DNA from 3 places in the Kitasatospora sp. NPDC001095 genome. Region 2 is predicted to be linked to each of the others. Evidence: riboswitches for the same ligand, from Rfam matches in the RefSeq annotation. Region 2 holds a riboswitch; each other region holds the start of a gene.
What was found. A riboswitch is a leader RNA that binds a small molecule or an ion and turns the genes downstream of it on or off. The one in region 2 is predicted to bind cobalamin.
Positions count from the first base shown of each region.

Region 1: another riboswitch for cobalamin. It lies ahead of ACWDBB_RS12065 (HoxN/HupN/NixA family nickel/cobalt transporter); the one in region 2 lies ahead of ACWDBB_RS15245 (ribonucleoside-diphosphate reductase subunit alpha).
Region 3: another riboswitch for cobalamin. It lies ahead of ACWDBB_RS11755 (cobalamin biosynthesis protein); the one in region 2 lies ahead of ACWDBB_RS15245 (ribonucleoside-diphosphate reductase subunit alpha).

Region 1 covers NZ_JBSFKQ010000010.1:73,579-77,466, reverse strand. The annotation lists gene ACWDBB_RS12075 (hypothetical protein) at 1-1,666, opposite strand, end outside; gene ACWDBB_RS12070 (ArsR/SmtB family transcription factor) at 1,717-2,100, opposite strand; cobalamin riboswitch at 2,182-2,395, shown strand; gene ACWDBB_RS12065 (HoxN/HupN/NixA family nickel/cobalt transporter) at 2,425-3,540, shown strand; gene ACWDBB_RS12060 (aminopeptidase P family protein) at 3,772-3,888, shown strand, end outside.
Region 2 covers NZ_JBSFKQ010000014.1:33,637-37,524, forward strand. The annotation lists gene ACWDBB_RS15240 (hypothetical protein) at 1-511, opposite strand, end outside; cobalamin riboswitch at 862-987, shown strand; gene ACWDBB_RS15245 (ribonucleoside-diphosphate reductase subunit alpha) at 1,180-3,585, shown strand; gene ACWDBB_RS15250 (ribonucleotide-diphosphate reductase subunit beta) at 3,606-3,888, shown strand, end outside.
Region 3 covers NZ_JBSFKQ010000009.1:202,392-206,279, forward strand. The annotation lists gene ACWDBB_RS11750 (cobyric acid synthase) at 1-1,017, opposite strand, end outside; gene ACWDBB_RS11755 (cobalamin biosynthesis protein) at 1,014-2,063, opposite strand; cobalamin riboswitch at 2,171-2,303, opposite strand; gene ACWDBB_RS11760 (alpha/beta hydrolase) at 2,675-3,781, shown strand.

The sequences.
Region 1 (3,888 bases), on a different contig from region 2:
CGGTGCGGAACGACACCCGGGTGCGGTGCTCGCCGGTGCGGACGGTGAGCCCGTGGTCGGGGAGGGCGGCCGGGGCGCCGCCCTCGGCGAGCCAGCAGGCCACGGCCGAGCCGAGCAGCAGCGGGTCGATCGCCGGGTCGGGGCGGTTCCAGTCCGGTTCGGCGCGGGCTTCCAGCAGCAGGCCGGTGCGCAGCCGGAGCAGGTGGCGGGCCGGGCTGAGGGCGGCCACCGCGACGGCGAGGCCGGGGAGTTCGGCGGCGGTGTCGGCGAGCCAGCGGGCGGCGGGGAGTTCGGCGTGCACCTCGGTGCGGGCGAGGACCTCGGCGGTGTAGCGCAGGGCGTCGCCGGGGTGGTCGTCGGTGAGGGCGTGGAAGCCGCGCGGGGTGTGGCCGTCCGGGTCGAAGGGGTAGCGCCGGAGGCTGACGTCGGTGCCCTCGCTCCGGCCCTCGACGTCGTACGCGGTGGGTCCCTCGGTGGCGGCGGGGTGCGGGACGGGCTTGGGGTAGGGCGGCAGGGCCGGTTCGTCCCGGGGTTCGTCCAGCTCCTTCAGGAAGGAGTAGAGCAGTGGGCGCAGCAGGCGGGCGGACTCGCCGCGGTGGGCGAGCGACCGGTCGGTGATGTCGCTCAGGTCGGCCGGGTCCCGGGCCAGGGCCAGTTCGAGCTGGGCGGTGAGGTCCCCGTCGGGGTCGAGGACGGGCGCGGCCTGGCCGAAGGCGTAGCCGGGGGAGCGCGGGTCGAGTTCGGCGGCGCCGGTGGCGACGAGCAGGGTGCGGTGGTCCAGGGCGGCGCCGTAGACGGTGACCGAGCCGTGGTCGCCGATCACGCAGTCGGCGGCGACGAGCGCGGCCTGCCAGCCCTGGTGGGGCGGGATCAGGCGCAGGCCCATCCGGCAGGCGGCGGCGAGCAGCGCCTCGGGGTCGTGGCGGCTCCACACGTTGGGGTGCAGGACGACGGCCACCGTGTACTCGTCGGCGGGCAGTTGGCGGACCAGCCGCTGGGGCAGGTCGGGGTGGCGGCCGAATAACGAGTGTTCGCTCCAGGTGGAGCTGACGACGACGAGCCGTCGGCCGCCGACGGCGCCGAGCGCGGCGCGGTAGCCGTCGCGGGAGCGCCGGCTGCCGAGCATCCGGTCGAAGCACGGGTCGCCGACGACCTGGGCGACGTCCAGCGCCTCGGGGCAGGAGTCCCGCAGCCGGTCCAGCTGCTCGGGGTGGGAGAGGCCCAGGACGTCGACGAACACCCGTCCGCGGTGGGTGAGTTCGTTGCGGGACAGGCCGGCGGCGCTGACCGTGTCGCCGGTGGACTCGGTGACCAGGCGGTTGTAGCCGGCGCCGTGCGGGAGGACGACGAGGCGGGCGTCCAGGCGGTGCATGGAGGAGTGGACGGCGCAGGCGACGGCAAGGTCGAAGCGGCGGTGGACGGCGTCCTCCCAGTCCAGCACGGTGAAGCCGGACAGGCCGTGCAGGTACTCGTCCAGGGCGCGGTCGGCGAAGGCGGAGCCGGGGTTGACGGTGAAGTAGCGCTCGATGCCGTCAGGGCTCAGCAGGGTGAGGACGTCCAGGACCCGGGTGGCCGAGGTGAGGGTGCGGGCGACCGCCAGCACGCGGGCCCTGACCGGTCGGGTGTTCCAGCGGTCGGCGGGCCAGGCGTGGGGGTGGGACGGCACAGCATGATCGTACTCATCCGGTCGGGCCGCGGCGCGGTTCCGAGTGCGGGTCAGCCCGCGGCCGCGCTGGGCTCGTGGTGCTCGGCGGCGGCGCACTCGTCGAGCAGGGGGCGCATGGCCTCGTCCACGAGCCGGTAGCGCACCACTCGTCCGTCCCGGTCGCCGGTGACCACGCCGGCCGTGCGGAGCAGCCGCAGGGCCTGGGAGACGGCCGGGTCGCGCATGCCGGTGGCGACGGCGAGATCGCTGACGGCGAGCGGGCCGGCCCGATGGAGGGCGAGCAGCAGGGCGAGCCGGCCGGGGTCCGCGAGCAGGGAGAACCGCTCGGCCCAGGACCGGACGTGCGCGGGCTCGCCGATCGCGGCGATGGCCTCGCAGACCCGGTGTCCGTCGATGGTGCGGTGGCCCGCGCGGTCCTCCGGTACGAGATGCATGCGGACATTCTCGCAGGCAGGGGCCTGTGATCCTGGACACCTGCGCAGGTGCGCAGCCTTGCATGGGTCGGGGCGGGGCCCTACGGTGTTCCCCGCCGTGGTGCTCGGGAAGACCGGTGACGGACCCTCAGGGGTCCCAGCCCGGAGCGGCCCTCGCCACTGTGATCGGGTCGCTCCTCCGTCCACGGAGGAGCGTCGTCCGCACCCATGAAGCCACTGGGCGCCTCGTGCGCCTGGGAAGGCGGGTGCGGGTGTTCCCGTCAGCCAGGAGACCGGCCACGGCAGCTCACGAGGTTTTCCACGAGGTGCTGGAGCGTGATCCGCATGACCCTGCCCGAAACCGTTTCCGCCGGGACCGGACCCGGCCCCGCCGCGCTGCCCACCTTCAGATGGCGGCGCGAGGACACCGTCCGTACGGCCGGGCTGATGGCGGTGATCGTGGCCATGCACGTGGCGGCCTTCGGCACGCTGATCTTCCTGGTCGCACCCGAGCGGTACGCGGTCGGCACCCAGGTCTTCGGGGTGGGCCTGGGTATCACCGCGTACACCCTCGGCATGCGGCACGCCTTCGACGCCGACCACATCGCGGTGATCGACAACACCACCCGCAAGCTGATGGCGGACGGCAAGCGGCCGGTCTCGGTGGGCTTCTGGTTCGCCCTCGGGCACTCCTCGATGGTGGTGCTGATGGCCGCCCTGGTGGCGGGCGGCGCGCAGCTGGCGAACACGCTGATGGACGACGAGTCGCCCACCCACAAGTGGCTGGGCGTGGTCGGGACGACGGCCTCCGGCGCCTTCCTCTACCTGATCGGCGCGCTCAACCTGGCGGCGCTGCTCGGCATCCTCAAGGTGTTCCGCTCGATGCGGGCCGGGCGGTTCGACGAGAAGGAGCTGGAGGCGCACCTCGACTCGCGCGGCCTCATGGCCCGGGTGCTGAACCGGGCGACCCGTTCGATCACCCGGCCGGGGCAGATGTTCCCGGTCGGCATGGTGCTGGGCCTGGGCTTCGACACCGCGACCGAGGTCACCCTGATGGTGATGGCCGGCTCGGGTGCGGCCTCCGGGCTGCCGTGGTACGCGATCGTCTGCCTGCCGCTGCTGTTCGCGGCCGGGATGAGCCTGTTCGACACCCTGGACGGGACGTTCATGAACTTCGCGTACCAGTGGGCCTTCGCCAACCCGGTGCGCAAGGTGTACTACAACCTGACCATCACCGGTCTGTCGATCGCGGTGGCCTTCATCATCGGCACCATCGAGCTGGTCGGGGTGCTGCACGAGAAGCTCGACCTGACCGACCCGGTCACCGGGTTCATCGCGGACATCTCGCTGGACAACGTCGGCTACGCCATCGCCGGGCTGTTCGTGGTCGTCTGGGCGATCGCGATCGGGTACTGGAAGCTCGCCCGGGTCGAGAAGCGCTGGACGCCCGACAGCCCGTGACCGGGCGGCCGCCGGCCTCCGAACACGTGGAACGGCGCCTCCCCGAACCCGGGGAGGCGCCCGCGGCCCGCCCGTTCCCGGACACCGGGTCGGCGCCGAACGACGCGCCCGGGTGGGGGAGCGGGGAGCGGGGTGCGCGGCGCGGTCGCGCGGGGGCGTGCAGGGGGCACCGGGGGTTCTGTCGGGGGCGCTCGGCGGGCGGTTCGGGCCGGGGGTTCGTAGGCTCGACGCATGGCGGATGCGTACGCGGGGCGGCGGGAGCGGGTGAGGGAGCACTGCAGTGCGGCCGGGGCCGACGCGGCGCTGATCACCCGTGCGGCGAACGTGCGGTACCTGACGGGCTGCGCG
Region 2 (3,888 bases):
GTGCTCCCGCGTCCTGCGGCGCCGGGTCGGTGGCGGCCTCCCAGATCGGCTTGGACGGGTCGTCCGGCTGGCCGCCCGGCGTGCCGGACGTACTCGGAGGCACGACCGGCTGGGTGCTCTTGACGGCCGTCGGGGAGCCGTCGTCCTTCTTGCCCTTGAACAGCACCACACCGCCGGCGACCAGGCCGCCCACCACGGCGACCGCGGCCACCACGCCGATGACCCTCATCCGGCGACGGCGCTTGCCCTCGGCCTCGTTGCGGTCCGCCAGCGCGTCCCAGTCCGGCTCGGCCCGCTGCGGCGGGACCGGCTGCTGGGGCTGCTGCTGGAGGTGCCACTGGGGCTGCGGCTGGGGGGCCGGCTGGGGCTGCTGCTGCGCGAAGGGCGGCGGCGCGACGGGCTGCGGCTGGGCGTGCGGCGGCTGCCCGACCGGCGGAGCCGGCTGCGGCGCGGGCGCGACCGGCTGCGGCACCGGCGGGATGGGCTGCGCGACCGGCTGCGCCGCCGGCACGACCGGCCCGTACGAGGCCGGCGGCGGCCCGAAACCCCCGCTCGGCGGCGGTACCGGACCAGGTACCACCGGCTGCTGACTCTGTGCGCCCCCCGGCCCGGCGGGAGGCGTTCCCTGCGGCCCCTGCCCAGGTACGCCAGTTCCGTCGCTCATGCGCCCAGATCGTAGGGCATCCTCGTGTCCGCCGATCCTCCCGGTGACCATTCCGTATCGAAACCAGGACGCCCCCGGCCCGGTTCCGGGGCCTCGCAGGGCCATCCGGGGCCACGTTTCCGGTACCACCGGTCATCGCCCCGACACGCGGCGCCGCACTACATCTGGGGTCGCTTCAGGGAGACACCACTACATGTATGCTCGCTTCTGCTGTCGATGCAGGGGAACCCGGTGCGAATCCGGGACTGCCCCGCAGCGGTGTGCGGGCGGCTCCAGCAGCCGTACCCGCGAGTCCGATGACCTGCCGACAGCGTGCGCCACGGCCCTCCCGCAGAGGCCGCGCCGACACGAGCAGTACCCCTCCGGGCCTCGCGGGCGGGCCGGGGAGTCACCGTCGCGCGACGCCGTCTGCGTTCGTGCCGTGCTCCCCTGCCCCGATCGGCCCGGTGGCCCCCGATCACCGCCGCCGATCGCCGCCAGGAGAGAGCGCCTTGACCACCGCCGCCTCAGCCACCCTGCCCGCCCAGGGCACCGGTACCGCCTTCACCGACCCGACGGTCTCCGACCCCGGCGGCGCCCTGCTGCGGCTGCTCACCGACCGCAGCACCGACCTCACCGAGGTCGACCCCGGCCATGTCGCCGCCGCCGCTCTGCGCGGCCGCCACGCCGGCTCGGACTTCGCCGAGCTGCGCGGGCTGGCCGTGGACGCCGCCGCATCGATGATCGCCGAGGACCCCCAGTACTCGAAGCTGGCCGCCCGCCTGCTCGCCCTGGAGATCGTCGACGAGGCGAACAGCCAGGGCTCGGTGTCCTTCTCCGCCTCGATCGCCGTCGGCCACACCGAGGGCCTGATCGGCGACACCACCGCGGACTTCGTCGCCAAGCACGCCGCCGCCCTGGACGCGCTGATCGACACCACCGGCGACGACCGCTTCGAGTACTTCGGCCTGCGCACCGTGCAGTCCCGCTACCTGCTGCGCCACCCGATCACCCGCAAGGTGATCGAGACCCCGCAGCACTTCCTGCTCCGCGTCGCCTGTGGCCTGGCGGTCGGCGACAGCGAGCAGTCGGTCCGCGAGGTGGCCGAGCTGTACGGCCTGATGAGCCGCCTGGAGTACCTGACCTCCTCGCCGACGCTCTTCAACTCCGGCACCCGGCACCCGCAGATGTCGAGCTGCTACCTGCTCGACTCCCCGCTGGACAACCTGGACTCGATCTACAACCGCTACGCGCAGATCGCCCGCCTCTCCAAGCACGCCGGCGGCATCGGCCTGTCCTACTCGCGCATCCGCTCGCGCGGCAGCCTGATCCGCGGCACCAACGGCAAGTCCAACGGCATCGTGCCGTTCCTGCGCACCCTCGACTCCTCCGTCGCCGCCGTCAACCAGGGCGGCCGCCGCAAGGGCGCGGCCTGCGTCTACCTGGAGACCTGGCACGCCGACATCGAGGAGTTCCTGGAGCTCCGCGACAACACCGGCGAAGAGGCCCGCCGCACCCACAACCTCAACCTGGCGCACTGGATCCCGGACGAGTTCATGCGCCGGGTCAACGCCAACGAGGACTGGTCGCTGTTCTCCCCGGCCGACGTGCCGGAGCTGGTCGACCTGTGGGGCGCCGACTTCGACGAGGCCTACCGCAAGGCCGAGCAGGCCGGCAAGGCCGTCCGCACCATCCCGGCGCAGACCCTGTACGCCCGCATGATGCGCACCCTGGCGCAGACCGGCAACGGCTGGATGACCTTCAAGGACGCCTCCAACCGCGCCGCCAACCAGACCGCCCTGCCGGGCCGCACGGTGCACTCCTCCAACCTGTGCACCGAGATCCTGGAGGTCACGGACGACTCCGAGACCGCCGTCTGCAACCTGGGCTCGGTCAACCTGGGCGCCCACGTCGCCGCCGGCGCCTCGGCCGACGACCTGATCGGCGCGATGGACTGGGATCGGCTGGACGCCACCGTGCGCACCGCCGTCACCTTCCTCGACCGCGTGGTGGACATCAACTTCTACCCGACCACCGAGGCCGGGACGTCCAACTCCCGCTGGCGCCCGGTCGGCCTCGGCGTGATGGGCCTCCAGGACGTCTTCTTCAAGCTGCGGATCGACTTCGACTCGGCCGAGGCCAAGACCCTCTCCACCCTCATCGCCGAGCGCATCATGCTCACCGCCTACGAGCGCTCCGCCGACCTGGCCGAGCAGCTCGGCCGCCACGAGGCGTACGGCGAGACCCGCGCCGCCCGCGGCGAGCTGCACATCGACCACTTCCCGACGGCCGCCCCGCAGTGGGCCGACCGCTGGACGGCGCTGCGCGCCCGGATCGCCGAGACCGGCCTGCGCAACTCGCTGCTGCTGGCCATCGCGCCCACCGCGACCATCGCCTCCATCGCCGGCGTGTACGAGTGCATCGAGCCGCAGGTGTCCAACCTGTTCAAGCGCGAGACGCTGTCCGGCGAGTTCCTCCAGGTCAACCCGTACCTGGTGCGCGAGCTCAAGGAGCTCGGCGTCTGGGACCAGCAGACCCGCGACGCCCTGCGCGACGCCAACGGGTCCGTCCAGGAGCTGAACTGGCTGCCGGCCGAGGTGCGGTCGCTGTACCGCACGGCCTGGGAGCTGCCGCAGCGCGCCCTGATCGACCTGGCCGCGGCCCGCATGCCGTACCTGGACCAGAGCCAGTCCCTGAACCTGTTCATGGCGGCGCCGACCATCGGCAAGCTCAGCTCGATGTACGCCTACGCGTGGAAGGTCGGTCTGAAGACCACCTACTACCTGCGTTCGCGCCCGGCCACCCGCATCGCCCAGGCCGCGTCCGGCACCGCCAGGGCCGCCGCGCCGGTGCCCGTGAACACCCCCTCCCTCACCCCGGAGCAGGAAGCCGCCATCGCCTGCTCCCTGGAGAACCCCGAGTCCTGCGAGGCCTGCCAGTGAGCACCCCCGAAGACCGCAAGATGCTGCTCGACCCCGGCTTCGAGCTGACCCTGCGCCCGATGCGCTACCCGTCGTTCTACGACCGGTACCGGGACGCCATCAAGAACACCTGGACGGTGGAGGAGGTGGACCTGCACTCCGACGTCGCCGACCTCGCCAAGCTCAGCGAGGGCGAGCGGCACATGATCGGCCGCCTGGTCGCCTTCTTCGCGACCGGTGACTCGATCGTCGCGAACAACGTGGTGCTGAGCCTCTACAAGCACATCAACTCGCCCGAGGCGCGGCTGTACCTCTCGCGGCAGC
Region 3 (3,888 bases), on a different contig from region 2:
GCCGCAGACCCCGAGGACCGGCAGGCCGGCCGCCGCCCGCGCCCGCAGGGCCGGCTCCAGGCCGCGCTCGCGCAGCCAGGCGAGGTCCGCGACGGTGGCCCGGGTGCCGGGCAGTACCACCAGGTCGGCGTCGGCCAGCTCCTCCGGCCTGGTCGCCCAGCGCACCAGCACGCCCGGCTCCTGCACGAGCGCGTCCACGTCGGTGAAGTTGGACAGCCGGGGGAAGCGCACCACGGCCACCCGCAGCACGTCCGCGCCGAGCGGCCCGGGCCCGTCCGCCCGGTCCACCACCGTGGACAGGTCCAGCGAGTCCTCGGCGTCCAGCCAGAGCCCGGGCAGCATCGGCAGCGTGCCCAGCACCGGACGGCCGGTCAGCTCGCGCAGCATGTCCAGTCCGGGTGCCAGCAGGCGCGCGTCGCCGCGGAACTTGTTGACGAACCAGCCCGCCACGTGCCGCTGGTCCTCCGCCGACAGCAGCGCCAGCGTCCCGTACATCGCCGCGAAGACCCCGCCCCGGTCGATGTCCCCGACCACCACCACCGGCAGGGCGGCGGCCGTGGCCAGGCCCATGTTGGCGATGTCGCGGTCGCGCAGGTTGATCTCGGCGGGCGAGCCCGCGCCCTCGCAGACCACCACGTCGTAGCGGCGGCGCAGGTCGGCCAGGCACTCCAGGGAGCGCTCCAGCAGGACGGGCTTGCGCTCGCGGTAGTCCAGCGCGCCCACCTCGGCCACCGGCCTGCCGAGCAGCACCACCTGGCTGCGGCCGTCCGCGCCCGGCTTGAGCAGCACCGGGTTCATCGCCGCCTCCGGCTCCACCCGGGCGGCCTGCGCCTGCATCGCCTGGGCGCGGCCGATCTCGGCGCCGTCGGAGGTGACGAAGGAGTTCAGCGACATGTTCTGCGCCTTGAACGGCGCGACCCGCACGCCCTGGCGGGCGAGCCAACGGCAGATCCCGGCCGTCACCACGCTCTTGCCCGCGTCCGAGGTCGTCCCCGCGACCAGCAGTGCGTTGCTCATCCCCGTCCCCTCATCCTCGGCAGCAGTCGCTTCGTCGGCACCCGTTCCGCGGGCACCCGTTCTGTCAGCGCCCGTTTCGCCAGCACCCGCAGCAGGACGTGCCCCGCGACCGTCGTACCCAGCGCCAGCGCGCCCACCCGCCGGGAGAGCGCGCAGGCCCGCTCGATGTCGTCCACCGTCACCGGCCGCAGCTCCGCGCCCAGTACCGGCCGGTTCTCCACGCGCTCGCCGTACCGCAGCGTCCCGCCCAACCGGACGCCCACCGCGCCGGCGAACGCCGACTCGGCCTGGCCCGCGTTCGGGCTCGGGTGCGCGGAGCCGTCGCGCCGCCAGACCCGCCAGGCCGTCCGCGGTTCGGGCGCGGCTGCCACCGTCAGCAGTGCCGTCAGCCGGGCGCCCGGCCAGCCCGCCAGGTCGTCCAGCCGGGCCGAGGCCCAGCCGAACCGGGCGTAGCGCGGCGAGCGGTGGCCCACCATGGCGTCCAGGGTGTTCACGGCGCGGAAGGCGAGCAGGCCGGGCGTGCCGGCCAGGGCGCCCCAGGTCAGCGCGTTGACCACGGCGTCGGCGGTGTTCTCCGCCACCGACTCGACCACCGCCCGGGCGATCTGCTGCCCGTCCAGCGCGCTCGGATCCCGTCCGCACAGGTGCGGCAGCCGTTCCCGCGCGGCCGTGAGGTCGCCCGCCGCCAGCGAGCGGCCGATGGTGCGCGCCTCCCGGGTCAGCGAGGTGCCGCCGAGCACCGTCCAGGTCGCGGCCGCCGCCAGCGCCGCCCGGCCCAGCGGGCGCCGGCCCACCGTACGGTCCAGGGCGAGCGCGCCCGCCGCGACCGCGCCCACGCACAGCGCCGTGTACCCGGCCCCGGCGGCGCGGCCGTCGCGCCACAGCCGCCGCTCCAGCCGGGTCGCGGCGCTGCCGAAGACGGCCACCGGGTGGCCCCGGCGGGGGTCGGCGAAGCGGGCGTCGGCGGCGTAGCCCGCGGCGGCGCCGAGCGCGAACGCGGCGGCGCGGGTCAGCGGACGGCGCGCGGAAGGCGCGGGCGGGATCATCGGTCGCACGGCGGAGGGCAGCTCGGGGTCGGGCAGGGCGGGGCAGCCTGCATCGCGTGCGTGTCCTCACTCAGGGTCCGCGCCCTGGATCGACGTGACGGCGGCGAGAGTCTCCTGGCTTCCGGGTCGAACGCACCCTCGGAGCCTTCCAGCGGCCGTCGACGGCCCGCCGTGGCGATGTTCCGAGCGTGCTCCCCGGTGACAGTGGCGGGACCGCGCCGGACTTCCACCGGCTTCCTCTCCATGCCTCCGTTTGGCCCCAGGATCCCATCACGGGCTCGAACCGGGAGTCAACCGAGGTCACGGAGGGGTTGGTCACACGCGGACGCCGCTGACGCCCGTGGGCCCGGTCGGCGCTGCGGGCCGAGGACGGGGCCTGCCACTGCCTGCCCTCGTCCTCGTCCTCGGCCTTCGTCTTCCCGCTGGCCCGCCGTCCTCGCCACCCGTCCGCGGCGCCACCTCGGCAGAGCCAGGGCCGCCGGCTCCTCGGCAGGGCCGGTCCGCCGCCCGGGTGACCCGGACGGCCCAGCCCGGTGGCCGAGCGGGCGGGGCGCCGGTGAACTGGTGTCCGAACACCGTCCGGTCCGTGAGGCAGGAGAGCGGGGAGCGAAATGCGTTGGGGAACCGCAGCCGTCGTGGCGGCCGCCGCGGTCGGGGCCGCCGTGCTGGTGATCGGCCGTCGGGCATCCGAGCGGATGGTCCGTCCGGTGACCACCGTTCAGGAGTCCGCTCCGGTCGTGGTCCGCGGCCTCGCCCCCGGCCGGGTCACCTTCACCCGCGGCCCCGGGAGCCTGCGCCCCGGCCGCTGGGCGGTCGAGTGGGCGGACGGCGGTCACGCGGTCGTCGAGGAGATCCTGCACGGCGACGAGCAGGAGGTCACCCGCCGGCTGGTCCGCGCCGACCGGGGCACCCTCACCCCCGGCACCGAGGTCCGCTTCACCCCGCGGGTCCACCTCGGCGACCCCACCGAGGCGCTCGGCCTCGCCTTCGCCGACACCGCCGTCGACGGCGAGCTCGGCGCCCTTCCCGCCTGGCAGCTCGACGGCAAACGCGGCACCTGGGTGATCCTGGTGCACGGCCCCGAGGCCGACCGTCGGCAGACCCTCCCCGTGCTCCCCGTCCTCGACCGGCTCGGCCTGCCCGCCCTCGCCGTCACCTACCGCGGCGACCGGGGCGCCCCCGCCTCCCCGGACGGGCTCAGCCACTTCGGCGAGACCGAGTGGCGCGACGTCGAGGCGGCGATACGGCTGGCGCTGCACAGCGGCGCCGGCAACGTGATCCTCTACGGTTGGTCCCTCGGTGCGACCATGGTCCTCCACACGGCGGCCCGCTCCGCCTGGTCGCACGCCGTCCGGGGCCTGGTCCTCGACTCGCCCGTGCTCGACCGCCCGGCCTCCGCCCGCCGGGACGCCGCCCGCTCCGGCTTCCCGGGCGTCGCGGCGGAACTCGGCGCCCTCGCCGCCGAGGGGCGGACCGGCGTCGAGCTCGCCGACTTCGGCCGCATCGCCGAGGGCGCCGACCTGCGGGTGCCCACCCTCCTCCTGCACAGCCCCGAGGACCGGATCGCCCCCTTCGGCGCCGCCGAGAAGCTGGCCGCCGCCCGCCGCGACGTGGTCAGCCTCCAGGCCTTCCCCGGCGCCGACCACGCGACCCTCTGGAACAGCGCCCCCGAGCGCTATACCGAACTCCTCCGCCGGTGGCTCACTCCGTTGCTCTAGCCGCCTTCCGCGCGAGTCCTGTCGCGCGAGCCGTTCCGCGCGAGCCGTTCCATGCGACCCTTTCCGCGCGAGTGCTGCCGTACGAGCCGTCCCGCGTGAGCCCCCCT